Regions from separate parts of the Nitrobacter winogradskyi Nb-255 genome, predicted to be linked through region 2. Evidence: predicted binding sites of a transcription regulator. Region 2 holds the regulator's gene; each other region holds the start of a gene.
The links. The regulator HrcA, encoded in region 2, represses chaperone genes, less so after heat shock. The targets are predictions, from matches to a motif close to GTTAGCACTCNCNNNNNGNGAGTGCTAAC.
Positions count from the first base shown of each region.

Region 1 (4,650 bases), 830 kb from region 2:
GGTCGGCTCGGTGAAGAACCTGGCTTGCAAGTCTCTTGCAGACGCCTGCTGGATTCCGAGGTCGGCAAGCGACACGCCCGCCAGAAGCGCGAAGGGTATGTGTCTGAACATCGACGTACTCTGCACTGTTTCGCCGTGGATGGTCGCCGGGAAGCCGCGTCGATCGTGGCGCCCTTCCCGCACAGTGAATAAGAATCCAAACCCGCGTCGGTTTGGTAAACAGAACGATCGTTGGATTCATCACACCGTCGGATGTGACGGGGTTCTTTCCCGTAGCGTTTATTTTCCATGAACGAACGAGCATCGCTCCCCGCGAGGAAACGCTCCGCGAGAAAGCAAGTGGATTCACGGCAAGCGATTTCCACATGAACCGGGCGTTAAAACACGCCGGTGTAAAACCGGACGAATCCAGAAGCCGGAGAGTCCGATGGCCGTTCAACGCAAGCGCTTCCGCGTCGAGGAAATCCTGAGCGGCGGCACGCCGGCTATCGCAACCCTCGACGAGGCGCCAATGCCGGTGCATCGCGAGATCATGGCGGAGCTGCGGGCGATCCGCCAGCAGATGGGAGCGCCGCACCGCAGCGATCCGAAGCAGAGCGACGCGGACAACGAGCCAGACGCCGGTCGCGAGGCCACCGATGCTCAGGCGCTGCTGCAAACCTACCGCACACAGATCGAACAGTGTGAAAAGCTCAAGACCGAGCTCGATTTGATCTATGAAGCCATCAACCGCACCAAGCAGGAGATTGCGGTTCTGCATGGAAAGAGCTTCGACGGCAACGAGATGGCGAAGGTCACCGACGAGCTTGACGCCGTGGTGGGAGGTACCGAGCAGGCGACCCAACGGATCCTGGAGGCGGCCGAGGCGATCGATCAGTCAGCCGGCGCGCTGTCCGGCGCGGCTTCCCCGGAGCAGGCCCGGCTGCTGAGCGAGGACATCCAGGAGCGCGTGATCTCTATTTTCGAGGCGTGCAACTTCCAGGATCTCACCGGCCAGCGCATCGCCAAGGTGATGAGCACGATGACGTTCATCGAACATCACATCAATGTCATGATGGATATCTGGGGCGGCGTCGACGCCATCCGCGCCCATGCTCCGCCGGTCATCGACAACCGCGTCGGCGATGCGAAACTGCTCAACGGCCCGAAGCTCGAAGGCGACGAGGGGCACGCCTCCCAGGACGATATCGACGCGCTGTTCGGTTAGATCCTGCCGAGCCAGGTTCGACCATACACTAACCCGACGCTCAGCGCTTCGGCGCGCAGCGGATATAAACCATGTTGCCATAGCGGGTCGCCGCGTCCGGATCGATGAAGCGCGTGACCAGCACGCGGCCATCGAAGGAGACGATCTCGCGGTCTTTCGGGCCGCCGGGCGGACCTTCCGGCCCGATGTAGTTCTTGCCGCTCTGGCTGCCCTTGAGCCGCAGCTCCTGCGGCGTCGCCTCATCGGCAAGATGCATGATGACGCCGCCATTGCCGCCCGCGCTGATCACATAGGGATTGCGGCACTGCGACTTTGCCGCCGCCTCGGTCCGCGCCCGGTCGTTCGGGTTCTGATAGGATGCAAGGCCCCACCGTCCGACCAGTTCCTCGGCGCGGATCGAGGCCGGAAGCTCAGGCTCGACGGGCGGCTGGGGCGGCTGCGCCGGCTGCGGCGACAGTCCGATCGAGCCGATCGATCCGCATCCGCCGAGAAAAACCGCCAGGGCCGCGGCCGCCCCAAGGTTCAAAGCCGCGCGTCCGCCGTCTGATCTGACCATTGTCAAGTTCCCCGATCGAATTCCCGGCCGCTGCGCCCCAGGCGACCGAGCCTATAGTAAGTGAGGTCGCGGCACCCGCTTTCGCCGACACGGAGAAGCCACGACATGATTGCGTCTATCCTACACCCCTCACTAACAGCTTAAGGGGCTTGCTTGACAGCATGGCTGCCAAGCCATATTCCCGCCAATGAGTGGCACTCTCGCAATACGATTGCCAAAAGGTACGAATCGCTCGGCCGCCGCGGATCAGAGCGCATGCATCCCGTCGATGGCAATTCAGAGTCCTGCGAACCCCCTGGAGGAGCGTTATGGCTAAGACCAAATTTCGTCCGCTGCATGACCGTGTCGTGGTCAAACGGATCGACGCCGAGGAAAAGACCAAAGGCGGCATCATCATTCCCGACTCGGCAAAGGAGAAGCCCTCGCAGGGCGAGGTCGTGGCGGTCGGTCCCGGCGGACGCGACGAAACCGGCAAGCTCACGCCTGTCGATATCAAGGTCGGCGACAAGGTGCTGTTCGGCAAATGGTCGGGCACCGAGATCAAGCTCGACGGCCAGGAACTCCTTATCATGAAGGAGTCCGACATCATGGGCGTGGTCGGCTAGCCGTATCACATCTTCCCCTCGTCATGGCCGGGCTTGTCCCGGCCATCCACGTCTTATCCGTTTCGGCGCGACAAAGACGTGGATGCCCGGACGAACGCGGGCATGACGAAAGCAAAACGATCGTATCATCAGGAGCACTGTAAATGGCCGCCAAAGACGTCAAGTTTTCCGGCGACGCGCGTCAACGCATGCTGCGCGGCGTCGATATTCTCGCCGATGCGGTGAAGGTGACGCTCGGCCCGAAAGGCCGCAACGTCGTGATCGAGAGGAGCTTCGGCGCGCCCCGCATCACCAAGGACGGCGTCACCGTCGCCAAGGAGATCGAGCTCGAGGACAGGTTCGAGAACATGGGCGCCCAGATGGTGCGCGAGGTCGCCTCCAAGACCAACGATCTCGCCGGCGACGGCACCACCACCGCCACGGTGCTGGCGCAGGCCATCGTCCGCGAGGGCGCGAAGGCGGTTGCCGCCGGCATGAACCCCATGGACCTCAAGCGCGGCATCGACATCGCCGTCGCAGCGGTTGTGAAGGACATCGGCAAGCGCGCGAAGGCGGTCGCCTCCTCGGCCGAAGTCGCTCAGGTCGGCACCATCTCGTCCAATGGCGACGCCTCGATCGGCAAGATGATCGCGCAGGCGATGCAGAAGGTCGGCAATGACGGCGTCATCACCGTCGAGGAGAACAAGTCGCTCGAAACCGACGTCGACATCGTGGAGGGCATGAAGTTCGATCGCGGCTATCTGAGCCCCTACTTCGTGACCAACGCGGAGAAAATGGCTGCTGAACTCGACGACGCCTACATCCTGCTGCACGAGAAGAAGCTGACCGGCCTTCAGGCCTTGCTGCCGGTGCTCGAAGCGGTCGTGAAATCCGGCAAGCCGCTGCTGATCGTCGCGGAAGACGTCGAAGGCGAGGCGCTGGCAGCCCTGGTGGTCAATCGGCTTCGGGGCGGCCTGAAGGTGGCCGCGGTGAAGGCGCCCGGCTTCGGCGATCGCCGCAAGGCCATGCTGGAGGACATCGCCATCCTGACCAGCGGCCAGCTCATCTCCGACGAACTCGGCATGAAGCTCGAAAACGTCACCCTGAACATGCTTGGCCGCGCCAAGAAGGTGCTGATCGACAAGGAGAACACCACCATCGTCAACGGCGCGGGCAAGAAAAAGGACATCGAGGCACGCGTCGGACAGATCAGGGCGCGGATCGAGGAGACCACCTCCGACTATGACCGCGAGAAGCTGCAGGAACGCCTGGCCAAGCTCGCAGGCGGCGTCGCGGTCATCCGTGTCGGAGGCGCGACCGAGATCGAGGTCAAGGAAAAGAAGGATCGTGTCGAGGACGCCCTCAACGCCACGCGCGCCGCGGTCGAGGAAGGCATCGTGCCCGGCGGCGGCACCGCGCTGCTGCGGGCCAGGAAGGCGGTCGGCCGCATCAACAACGACAACTCCGATGTGCAGGCCGGCATCAACATCGTGCTGAAGGCGCTGGAAGCCCCGATCCGCCAGATCGCGGAAAACGCCGGCGTCGAGGGCTCCATCGTGGTGGGCAAAATCCTCGAAAACAAGACCGAGACCTTCGGCTTCGACGCCCAGAAGGAAGAGTATGTCGACATGGTCGCCAAGGGCATCATCGATCCGGCCAAGGTCGTGCGCACCGCCTTGCAGGACGCCTCGTCGATCGCGGGCCTGCTCGTGACCACCGAGGCCATGGTCGCCGAACTTCCGAAGGACGAGCCTCCGGCCATGCCTGCTGGCGGCGGCGGCATGGGTGGAATGGGCGGCATGGGTTTCTGAGCCCTTCCACGGCACGACTTCGTCAGAAGGCCGCCTCTGCGCGGCCTTCTTTTTTCGCAAAGCAGGTTCTAGGCTAGAGGTCGATTCGACAAGCGGGGATTTTCCATGCGCGCGCTGGGGCTATGCCTGATCAGCCTGATGATCGTTTTGCCGGCGACTCCGCGGGCGCAGGACAGGCCGCTTCCCAGGACGACGCCCGGCGGCGCGGAGGTCAGATACTTCACCTCCATCGACGGACTGATGGAAGGCAACGCGGATGTCATCCTCAAGGAAACCCGCCACGGCAAGACCGTCACGAGCGCCGTTCTCGACGTCTGCTACCCCGCGGAAAAAGGCTCCGACCGCAAGGATCGCTTCGTCGCCAACCTCGCGGTAAACGGTTCGACCCTGACCGGCAGCACCCAAAGCATCGGCGACAAGCTGCCGGTCACGGTGAAGCTCACACGCAAGCCGACCGGCGATACTTTCGAGTTCGACGGCAGGATCAGCGTC
Region 1 covers NC_007406.1:2,794,664-2,799,313, forward strand. Annotated here, with positions in the region: gene NWI_RS13365 (L,D-transpeptidase) at 1-111, opposite strand, end outside; gene NWI_RS13370 (protein phosphatase CheZ) at 428-1,207, shown strand; gene NWI_RS13375 (hypothetical protein) at 1,248-1,763, opposite strand; gene NWI_RS13380 (co-chaperone GroES) at 2,072-2,368, shown strand; gene groL (chaperonin GroEL) at 2,512-4,158, shown strand; gene NWI_RS13390 (hypothetical protein) at 4,264-4,650, shown strand, end outside.
Region 1: the regulator HrcA is predicted to act here: its motif matches at 1,954-1,982, upstream of NWI_RS13380 (co-chaperone GroES).

Region 2 (4,650 bases):
CGCAATACGGACACTTCGACAGGCAGAACGGCCAGTGGATGTAAACGCCGAACGCAGCGGCCGGATCAGCGGGGCTCAAGGGCAATCTCCGCCAGTTTCACGAATGCGCGGGCGCGATGCGACAGGCCAAGACCGCGCGGCGGAAGCCCATGCTTCTCGATGCCGGCCATCTCGCCGAAGGTGCGGCCGTGCCCGTCCGGCAGAAATACCGGATCATAGCCGAAACCGGCCGTGCCCCGCGGCGGCCAGACCAGCGTGCCGTCCACGCGGCCTTCGACTTCCTGGAGATGGCCGTCCGGCCACGCGACGCAGAGCGCCGAAATGAAGTGAGCCTTACGCTGGTCCGCGCTGGTCGCGCCGCGCTCCTGCAGAAGGCGCTCGATCCGCGCCATCGCCGCGGAAAAATCCGCAGGTTTGCCGGCCCATCGTGCGGAGTGGATGCCCGGCGCGCCGTCGAGCGCATCGACGACCAGGCCGGAATCATCGGCAAAGGCCGGAAGCTTTGCGCTCAGGGCAGCAGAGGTCGCCTTGATCCGGGCATTGGCGCGGAAATCCTCGCCTGTTTCCTCAGGCTCGTCGAGACCGAGTTCGCCCGCGGAGACCGCTTCGACGCCATAAGGCGCAAGCAGCTCGCGGATCTCGGCGAGCTTGCCGGGATTGTGGGTGGCGATCACGAGCTTGCCGGCGATTCGACGATGCATGACCGATCGGACTTCAGCTTCTTGTTCTGAAAGGTTTTCCTGACGCGACGGGAAGCCCGCTTCGCTGGAAAACGCGACAGGACGCAAGTCCTGCGGATGAACCGCGCAAGCGGCGAATCACGCCACCGCCATTTTCTGCAAATCCACCAGCCGCGCGACCCCTTTTTTCGCCAGCGCCATCAGCGCGAGAAACTCATCATCGGAGAAAGGCACCTTTTCGGCGGTTCCCTGCACCTCGATGATGCGTCCTTCGCCGGTCATCACGAAGTTTGCGTCTGTATCGGCTTCCGAATCCTCGGCATAGTCTAGATCGAGGACAGGCGTGCCGTTGTAGATGCCGCAGGAGATCGCCGCGACATTGCCTCGAAGCACGCCGGCCTTGAGCATGTTGCGGGCCTTCATCCAGTTGACGCAGTCGGCCAGCGCGACCCAGGCGCCGGTGATCGACGCGGTGCGCGTGCCGCCGTCGGCCTGAATGACGTCGCAATCGATCGTGATCTGGCGCTCGCCGAGCGCCTCGAGATCGACCGCGGCCCGCAGGGAACGGCCGATCAGGCGCTGGATTTCGACGGTCCGGCCGCCCTGCTTGCCGGCGGAGGCCTCGCGCCGGGTCCGCTCCAGCGTGGCGCGAGGCAGCATTCCGTATTCGGCCGTCACCCAGCCCCGGCCCTGGCCCTTGAGCCATGGCGGCAGCCGCTCCTCGAGCGTCGCGGTGACCAGCACATGGGTATCGCCGAACTTCACCAAGCAGGAGCCTTCGGCGTATTTGACCACGCCTCGTTCCAGCGACACGGCGCGCAGTTCATCCGGTGCACGACGGCTAGGTCGCATGGGAACCCCTCCAGCAATTCATGAGAATCTTCGTGCCGTGCTTTTAGGGGTGGGGAGCCGCACCGGCAAGGGTCAGACTTGCAATTGCTCTCAGAACCGCAATTGCCCAAAGCCTGCTTGTAACTGGTGCGAGGGAGAGACAGATTAGAAGCGGTCTCAGGCACGACGAACATTATGCGCGGGAGATAATAGCGTTGGCCCATCACGATCCGATTGGTCTGATTGCACCGAACGCCGGGCTTGCCCAGTTGAACGAGCGCTCGCGCGACATTTTTCGCCAGATCGTCGAGAGCTATCTTGCAACGGGCGAACCCGTGGGCTCCCGCAACATTTCCCGGCTGATCGCGGTGCCGCTCTCTCCGGCCTCGGTCCGCAATGTGATGTCCGATCTCGAACAGCTCGGGCTGATTTACGCGCCGCACACCTCGGCCGGGCGCCTGCCGACCGAGCTCGGCCTGCGTTTTTTTGTCGATGCCCTGATGCAGGTTGGAGATCTCACCGAACCGGAACGCCAATCGATCCAGAGCCAGCTCGCGTCGGTCGGCAAGGCGCAATCGGTCGAGGCCGCGCTGGAGGAAGCCTTGACGCGGCTGTCCGGATTGACCCGGACGGCGGCGGTGGTGCTGACGGCGAAATCAAACGTGCGCTTGAAGCATATCGAGTTTGTCAGGCTGGAGCCCGACAAGGCGCTGGTGGTGCTGGTCGCAGAAGACGGACAGGTCGAAAATCGCGTGCTGACGCTCCCTTCCGGCGTTCCGGCCTCAGCGCTGACGGAAGCATCCAATTTTCTGAATGCCCGGATTCGCGGCCGGACGCTCGCCGAGGCCCGGCTCGAGCTGGAAACCGCGCTGGCGCAAAGCAAGGCGGAGCTCGATCAGCTCACACAAAAAATCGTCGCGGCCGGAATCGCGAGCTGGTCCGGCGGCGACAGCGACGACCGCCAATTGATCGTGCGAGGCCACGCCAACCTGCTCGAGGACCTGCACGCGATGGAGGACCTCGAACGGGTGCGGCTATTGTTCGACGACCTTGAAACCAAGCGCGAGGTGATCGATCTGCTTGGCCGCGCCGAGCGCGCCGACGGCGTGCGGATCTTCATCGGCTCGGAAAACAAGCTGTTCTCGCTGTCCGGATCATCGACGATCATCGCACCCTACAGCGATGGCGCCGGTCATATCGTTGGCGTTCTCGGCGTGATCGGACCCACCCGGCTGAACTACGCGCGCGTGATCCCGATGGTGGACTACGCCGCGCGCATCGTCAGCCAGATGCTCGGCAGGTGAGCCGGACCCGCCACGCTTGATTTTTACGCCTGAACCACGATATCCCGCACGACCATTCCTTTCCATTCGAGACAATTGCGAGAAGGCTGCGTAATGACCGATTCCGACGGCAAAACAGACAAGTCCGGCGAACCGGCTGCGGAGGTCGAGCCGGTGGTATCCAAGCCGTATGTCATGCCGGACGATCCCGAGGACGATGCGCTCGACGCGCTGAACAAGCAGCTCGCAGAGGCGAAAGATCGGACGTTGCGCACGCTGGCGGAGATGGAGAATCTGCGCAAGCGTACGGCGCGGGAGGTCTCGGACGCTCGAACCTACGGCATCTCGGGCTTCGCGCGCGACGTTCTGGAGATCGCCGACAATCTGCAGCGCGCGCTTGATGCGGTGCCGGCGGACGCTCGCGCGGCGCCAGATCCCGGCCTGAAAGCCCTGATCGAGGGCGTGGAGCTGACCGAACGCTCGCTGCACAACGCTCTGGAAAAGCATGGCGTGAAAAAATTTGATCCGGCGGGCGAAAAATTCGATCCCAACGTCCATCAGGCCATGTACGAAGTTCCCGATCCGTCGATCCCCGTCGGCACGGTCGCCCAGGTCATTCAAGCCGGCTACATGATCGGAGAGCGGGTGCTGCGCCCGGCGCTGGTGGGCGTTGCGAAGGGCGGAGCCAAGGCGGCCGCGCCGGAATAATGGCAGCGCGCGTCGGATCAAGATCACGGAGCCACGCTTCTGATTTGAATCAGAAGCGTGAGAGGTTAACGCGGCCGGATACCGTCACGAACCGCGCGGAAGCGCGGAAAAACGTCCGACCATTCGCTCCGCGGCGTGCTTCCGATCAGACGCATCGCCGTTTTTCCGCTGCCGAACACGAGCCACTGCACCACGGTTACCGGCGTATTCGTTCGCGTGTTGGTGCCATCGATTCGCGTTTCGAAGCCGGGCGATCCGTTGATCCGGATCGGCTCCGACATGGTGATGCGTCCCTCACGCAGGTTCGGGATCGTGGCTGCGACGTCGCGCGCGAACCGGCTCCGATCATCCGGCCGCTCCGGGACCGAACCGATCGGGCTGATGATGATGAAGGCTCTGCTGTCGATGTTGTTTTCCGTTTCCGCATCGGACAACAGGATGACGGCTCCCGGCGTAAGCGTCCGGATCAATTTGAAGGAGCTCAGTTCGCTCAGCTTGAAGGGCAGCAGGCCCAGTTGCTCCTCGAGCGGGACTTCCTTGCGCAGGGCGACCGTTGCGAACATCTTCTGCACGGCCTCATCGGAATAGATCTTCGCGACATTCTCCGGCACCTGCGCCGCGACGTATCCGGAAAAGGTGCCGCCCGAAATCACCATTGAGTAGCGCCGGACATTGTCTTCACCGTTCTTGGCGGATTCGACGATGAAATAACCCTGCCCGCTCGCGGTCTCGAGACCTTGCGGCTTTGGACCTCGGGGGTCGACGGCGTTCGACTTCGCGACAGTTTCCACGTCTCTAAAAGCGGCGGCGGGGAGTTCGGCGACGACGACCTTGACGCGCTGATCCGCGGTCTCAAAACCCGGAAATGTCTTCGCGGGGTTGAGGCCTATCAGCGGAACCAGCCCGATCCGGCTGCCCGGCGCATAGATCACGTCGCTGGCGAGGGACGGATTGGCGCCGCTCAGCAGGCAGAGAATGGCAAATACGTGCAGAAAATGTCTCATGCGCGCTTATCTGGATTTGCATTGAGGCCGTTCAATGATCGTCAGGCCAGCGGTCCGGGAAGATGATTCAGATGATGCATTCTACGAAACCTGACTGCCGCATCAAGCGCATCAGCCGTCGGCGCAGGGCACCGCCAGCCGTCT
Region 2 covers NC_007406.1:222,245-226,894, forward strand. Annotated here, with positions in the region: gene hemW (radical SAM family heme chaperone HemW) at 1-79, opposite strand, end outside; gene rdgB (RdgB/HAM1 family non-canonical purine NTP pyrophosphatase) at 66-701, opposite strand; gene rph (ribonuclease PH) at 819-1,532, opposite strand; gene hrcA (heat-inducible transcriptional repressor HrcA) at 1,727-2,815, shown strand; gene grpE (nucleotide exchange factor GrpE) at 2,909-3,502, shown strand; gene NWI_RS01025 (hypothetical protein) at 3,568-4,506, opposite strand.

Region 3 (4,650 bases), 1.3 Mb from region 2:
GCCGCAGCGGAACGCGACGACTGGCGTGCCGCAGGCCATCGCCTCGATCATCACGAGGCCAAATGGCTCAGGCCAGTCGATCGGGAACAACAACGCCTTCGCGTTGCCGAGGAAGTCAGCTTTTTGCGCCTCGTTGATCTCACCGATATATTCGACATTCCGATGCGTTGCGATCATCGGCGCGATGGTGTCATCCCAATACTCCTGATCGGCACGGTCGATTTTGGCAGCGATCTTGAGCTTCATTCCGGCGCGCGCGGCGATCTGGATTGCGCGATCTGGCCGCTTCTCTGGGGAAATGCGTCCCAGGAAGGCCAGATAATCTCCCATCGGATTGGCGCTAAAGGGCAAGAGGTCGCGGGGCAAGCCGTGATAGACATTCCCGACCCAATTGATCGGACGCGCGAGCGGACGGCGCTGATCGCGAGAGATCGAGACCAGCGGAATCTCCGGGAAGGCGGCATAGAATGGCTTTAAGTCAGGCAGGTCGAGGCGACCGTGTAGTGTCGTGACTGTGCGATCGGCAATGTCGCGGATGAGCGGGAAGTGCAACAAGTCGATATGGAAATGCAGGACATCGAACTCGTCCGCCTCGCCACGGACAGAATCGAGCATCATTACGTGATAGGGTGTGTGGTCCCTCACCGTCGGATTGAGACGAAGCGCCATGTCGGAGCAGCGAACCAGTTTCGCCTGCGTTCGCGAGTCTCCGCTGGCGAATAATGTCACCTCGTGGCCCTGGCGGACCAGTTCCTCGGTGAGATAGGACACGATCCGCTCCGTGCCCCCATAGAGCTTGGGCGGACAGCATTCCGCGAGCGGTGCAATCTGGGCGATTTTCATCAGCAAAGACCTCCTCATGTGAGCGAAGCATGGACAGTCATCCCGCACGGCCGTAGGGCCCGCGCGGCATGTCGCCGTTCCTGTCGGACACAGCAGCAGAAGAAGAAGAAGAGACCCGCAGGAACTGCGGGTCTCAGGGACCTATCAGAAGTCCATGCCGCCGCCGGGCGGAAGCGCGGGAGCCACGTCCTTCTTCGGCTTCTCGGCCACCAGCGCTTCGGTCGTGATCAACAACGAAGCGACTGAGGCTGCGTCCTGCAACGCCGTGCGGACGACCTTGGCGGGATCAATCACGCCGACCCCGACCAGGTCTTGATATTCGCCGGTCGCGGCGTTGAAGCCCCAATTGTAGGTATTCTTCTCCAAGAGCTTGCCGACGACCAGAGAACCGTCCTCGCCGGCATTCTGGATGATCTGCCGGGCAGGCACCTGGATCGCACGGCGCACGATGTCGACGCCGGCCTTCTGATCGGGGTTATCCGGTTTGACAGCGTCGAGCGCCTTCAGGGCGCGTAACAACGCCACACCACCGCCCGGCAGAATGCCCTCCTCGACCGCCGCGCGGGTCGCATGCATTGCATCGTCGACACGATCCTTGCGCTCCTTGACCTCGACCTCAGTGGCCCCGCCAACACGGATTACCGCGACGCCTCCCGCGAGCTTGGCAAGACGCTCCTGCAGCTTCTCGCGGTCGTAGTCGGACGTGGTCTCCTCGATCTGCGCCTTGATCTGGGTCACGCGCGCTTCGATGTCCTTCTTGCGGCCGGCGCCATCGACGATCGTGGTATTCTCCTTGTCGATCACGACCTTCTTGGCGCGGCCGAGCATATTGAGCGTCACGTTCTCGAGCTTGATCCCGAGATCCTCGGAGATCGCCGTGCCGCCAGTGAGGATCGCGATGTCCTCGAGCATGGCCTTGCGGCGGTCACCGAAGCCCGGCGCCTTGACGGCCGCAACCTTGAGGCCGCCGCGCAACTTGTTGACGACCAGCGTCGCGAGCGCCTCGCCCTCGACATCCTCCGCGATGACCAGGAGCGGCTTGCCGGACTGAACGACGGATTCGAGAAGCGGCACCATCGCTTGCAGGCCGGAGAGCTTCTTCTCGTGGATCAGAACATAGGGATCTTCGAACTCCACACGCATCTTCTCGGCGTCGGTCACGAAATACGGGGAAACGTAGCCGCGGTCGAACTGCATGCCTTCGACCACTTCGAGCTCGGTCTCCAGGCTCTTCGCCTCTTCGACCGTGATTACGCCTTCGTTGCCGACCTTCTGCATGGCCTCGGCGAGGAACCGACCGATCTCGGTATCCCCGTTGGCCGAGATGGTCGCAACCTGCGCGATCTCGGAATTGGATGTGATCTTCTTGGCATTCTTGGTGAGGTCCTTGACGACGGCCTCGACGGCGAGATCGATGCCGCGCTTGAGGTCCATCGGGTTCATACCGGCCGCCACCGCCTTGGCACCTTCCTTAACAATCGCCTGCGCCAGCACCGTCGCGGTCGTCGTCCCGTCGCCGGCGAGATCGTTGGTCTTGGACGCCACCTCGCGCACCATCTGCGCGCCCATATTCTCGAACTTGTCGTCGAGCTCGATCTCCTTGGCGACGGTGACGCCGTCCTTGGTGATGCGGGGCGCACCGAACGACTTCTCGATAACGACGTTGCGTCCCTTGGGGCCGAGCGTGACCTTGACCGCATTTGCAAGCGTGTCCACGCCGCGCAGCATCTTTTCCCGCGCGTCCGACGAGAACCTCACTTCCTTGGCAGCCATGGCTGTAACCTCCTTTCTCAGCGATGTTGATGATGAGTGGATGATCTCGTCAGGCCGCCTTCTTGATCGTCCCGACCTTCTCGACGACGCCAAGGATGTCGCTCTCCTTCATGATGAGCAGTTCCTCGCCGTCGATCTTGACCTCGGTGCCGGACCATTTGCCGAAGAGGATATGGTCACCGGCTTTCACATCGAGGGGGACGAGTTCGCCCTTCTCGTTGCGGGCACCGGGACCGGCGGCAACAATCTCGCCTTCCTGCGGCTTTTCCTTTGCGGTGTCGGGAATGATGATGCCCCCGGTGGTCTTCTCCTCGGCATCAATACGACGCACGACGACACGGTCGTGCAGCGGGCGGAAATGCATGCAAATCCTCCTTGCTCAGATCAGCGATGTTATAAGGCGCAAGCCGGTGTCGCCGGCCGGCGCGGAAATCGAGCTAGGATCGGGAAAAATCGAGTTCAAGAGGTCGGCGCAAAATTTTTGGCACTCCGCGCCCTGGAGCGCCAATGCACCTTAATGCATTGATATACTTGAAGTTTTCTGTGCATCGCTCGCCCTAGCGGTCAAAGCCTGCCCTCTTGAAGAAAAAAAGGTCCTACCAAAATCATCGCTGATGCCGGGCCCGAGCGGCCCCTGCGCACTCTTGGGAAACCCTGCGCACTCTTCGGAAAGGAGCATTGGAATCAGGAGACCGCCATGGTGGGAACGAGCAAGCACGCGACATCGCCGTCTCATCTCAGCACCGACGATCCGCATCTCGATCGGCTTTTGAATCCGGCGCAGTTCTACAAGCATCCACGCGAGGTCATCGACGATCCGCACCTTGGTCTTTCGGAGAAGCGGGCCATTCTTTCGTCCTGGGCGTCGGACGCCTGCGCGGTCGAGTCCATGCCAGCCTTGCGTCAAATCCCTGGTACCCCCGCGCCGGTGTCGTTCGACGACGTCATGGACGCACTGCGTCGACTGGACGATCTCGCTCGGCCCCCTGCCAGGACGCCGGCATTTCCAGCTGACAACACCGTTTGCCCTCCGACCACGTGAAGCATCAAGCCGCAACTTTGGAGGACCGGAACCAATGGCTGCGAGCCGGGAGTTTTTGCTGCAATGGCACGGCTATGGATTGACCACCGCGGAAATCCACTACCATTTGCCGGACCACCCGGCTGTCCTGCAACTCTATGTCTGGCAGGATTACGATACGGCGCCGGACTTTCCCGACGCTCCATGGCTTCCTTGACTATTGGCAGCGCGAACTCGAAGGCGCGCTGCACTCGGTCAGGGTCGCGCACCGGCGGCTGATCCGGCCGGCCGAATGGCGGGCGGTTGACGGCGCCATTGTCACGCATAGAGCTGACGTCGCTGTCGCACCTGTTTCATCATCCGAGATAATAGGGGTTCGACCAGCTCGGTGCTGCGCGGCAGCCGGCCCTCATTAGGCAACGCCTTGCCCAGGCGCTGCACAGTTCCTCGAGCGTCGCCTTTGTGGCGATGGTCTTGGCGATCATGATTCTCTTCGACTGGGACCGACGACGGCGAGCACGTCTTCGCCCGCGAGGCTGGCTGAGCACGGCTACAGACCGCCGCAACACAAATAGCGCGGTTAGGTGCCGGCACGGCGATTCAGTGGCTGGCCCGACGAAGTGGCAGGGGCAACTGGCTTCGAATGCTCTTGACGACGGGCAGGCCCCTTGACGCCGCGACCAGCTTTCCTAAATCGCAAATCGCCGATCGCCCCGTCGGGGATCGGCAAAGTCCAAAGGGGCGTCGGCTCTTTGGGCGCCCCTCGTACCATGTTGCTCAATGGAGGATGTGGCTATGAGAGACTTCGATCTCACACCCATCTGGCGATCGACCGTCGGTTTTGATCGCCTCGTCGATCTCATCGACGATTCGCTTCGGTTGGCGGGCGAGGACAATTACCCGCCCTACAACATCGCGCGGACCGGTGAGGACAACTATCGCATCTCGCTGGCTCTGGCTGGCTTCAAGCCGGAGGAGATCACCGTCACGGCGGAGCAGAACATGCTTACCGT
Region 3 covers NC_007406.1:2,308,741-2,313,390, forward strand. Annotated here, with positions in the region: gene NWI_RS11020 (glycosyltransferase family 4 protein) at 1-843, opposite strand, end outside; gene groL (chaperonin GroEL) at 988-2,616, opposite strand; gene groES (co-chaperone GroES) at 2,666-2,980, opposite strand; gene NWI_RS11035 (hypothetical protein) at 3,314-3,658, shown strand; partial or broken gene NWI_RS11040 (usg protein) at 3,693-3,963, shown strand; gene NWI_RS11045 (Hsp20 family protein) at 4,433-4,650, shown strand, end outside.
Region 3: the regulator HrcA is predicted to act here: its motif matches at 3,097-3,125, upstream of groES (co-chaperone GroES).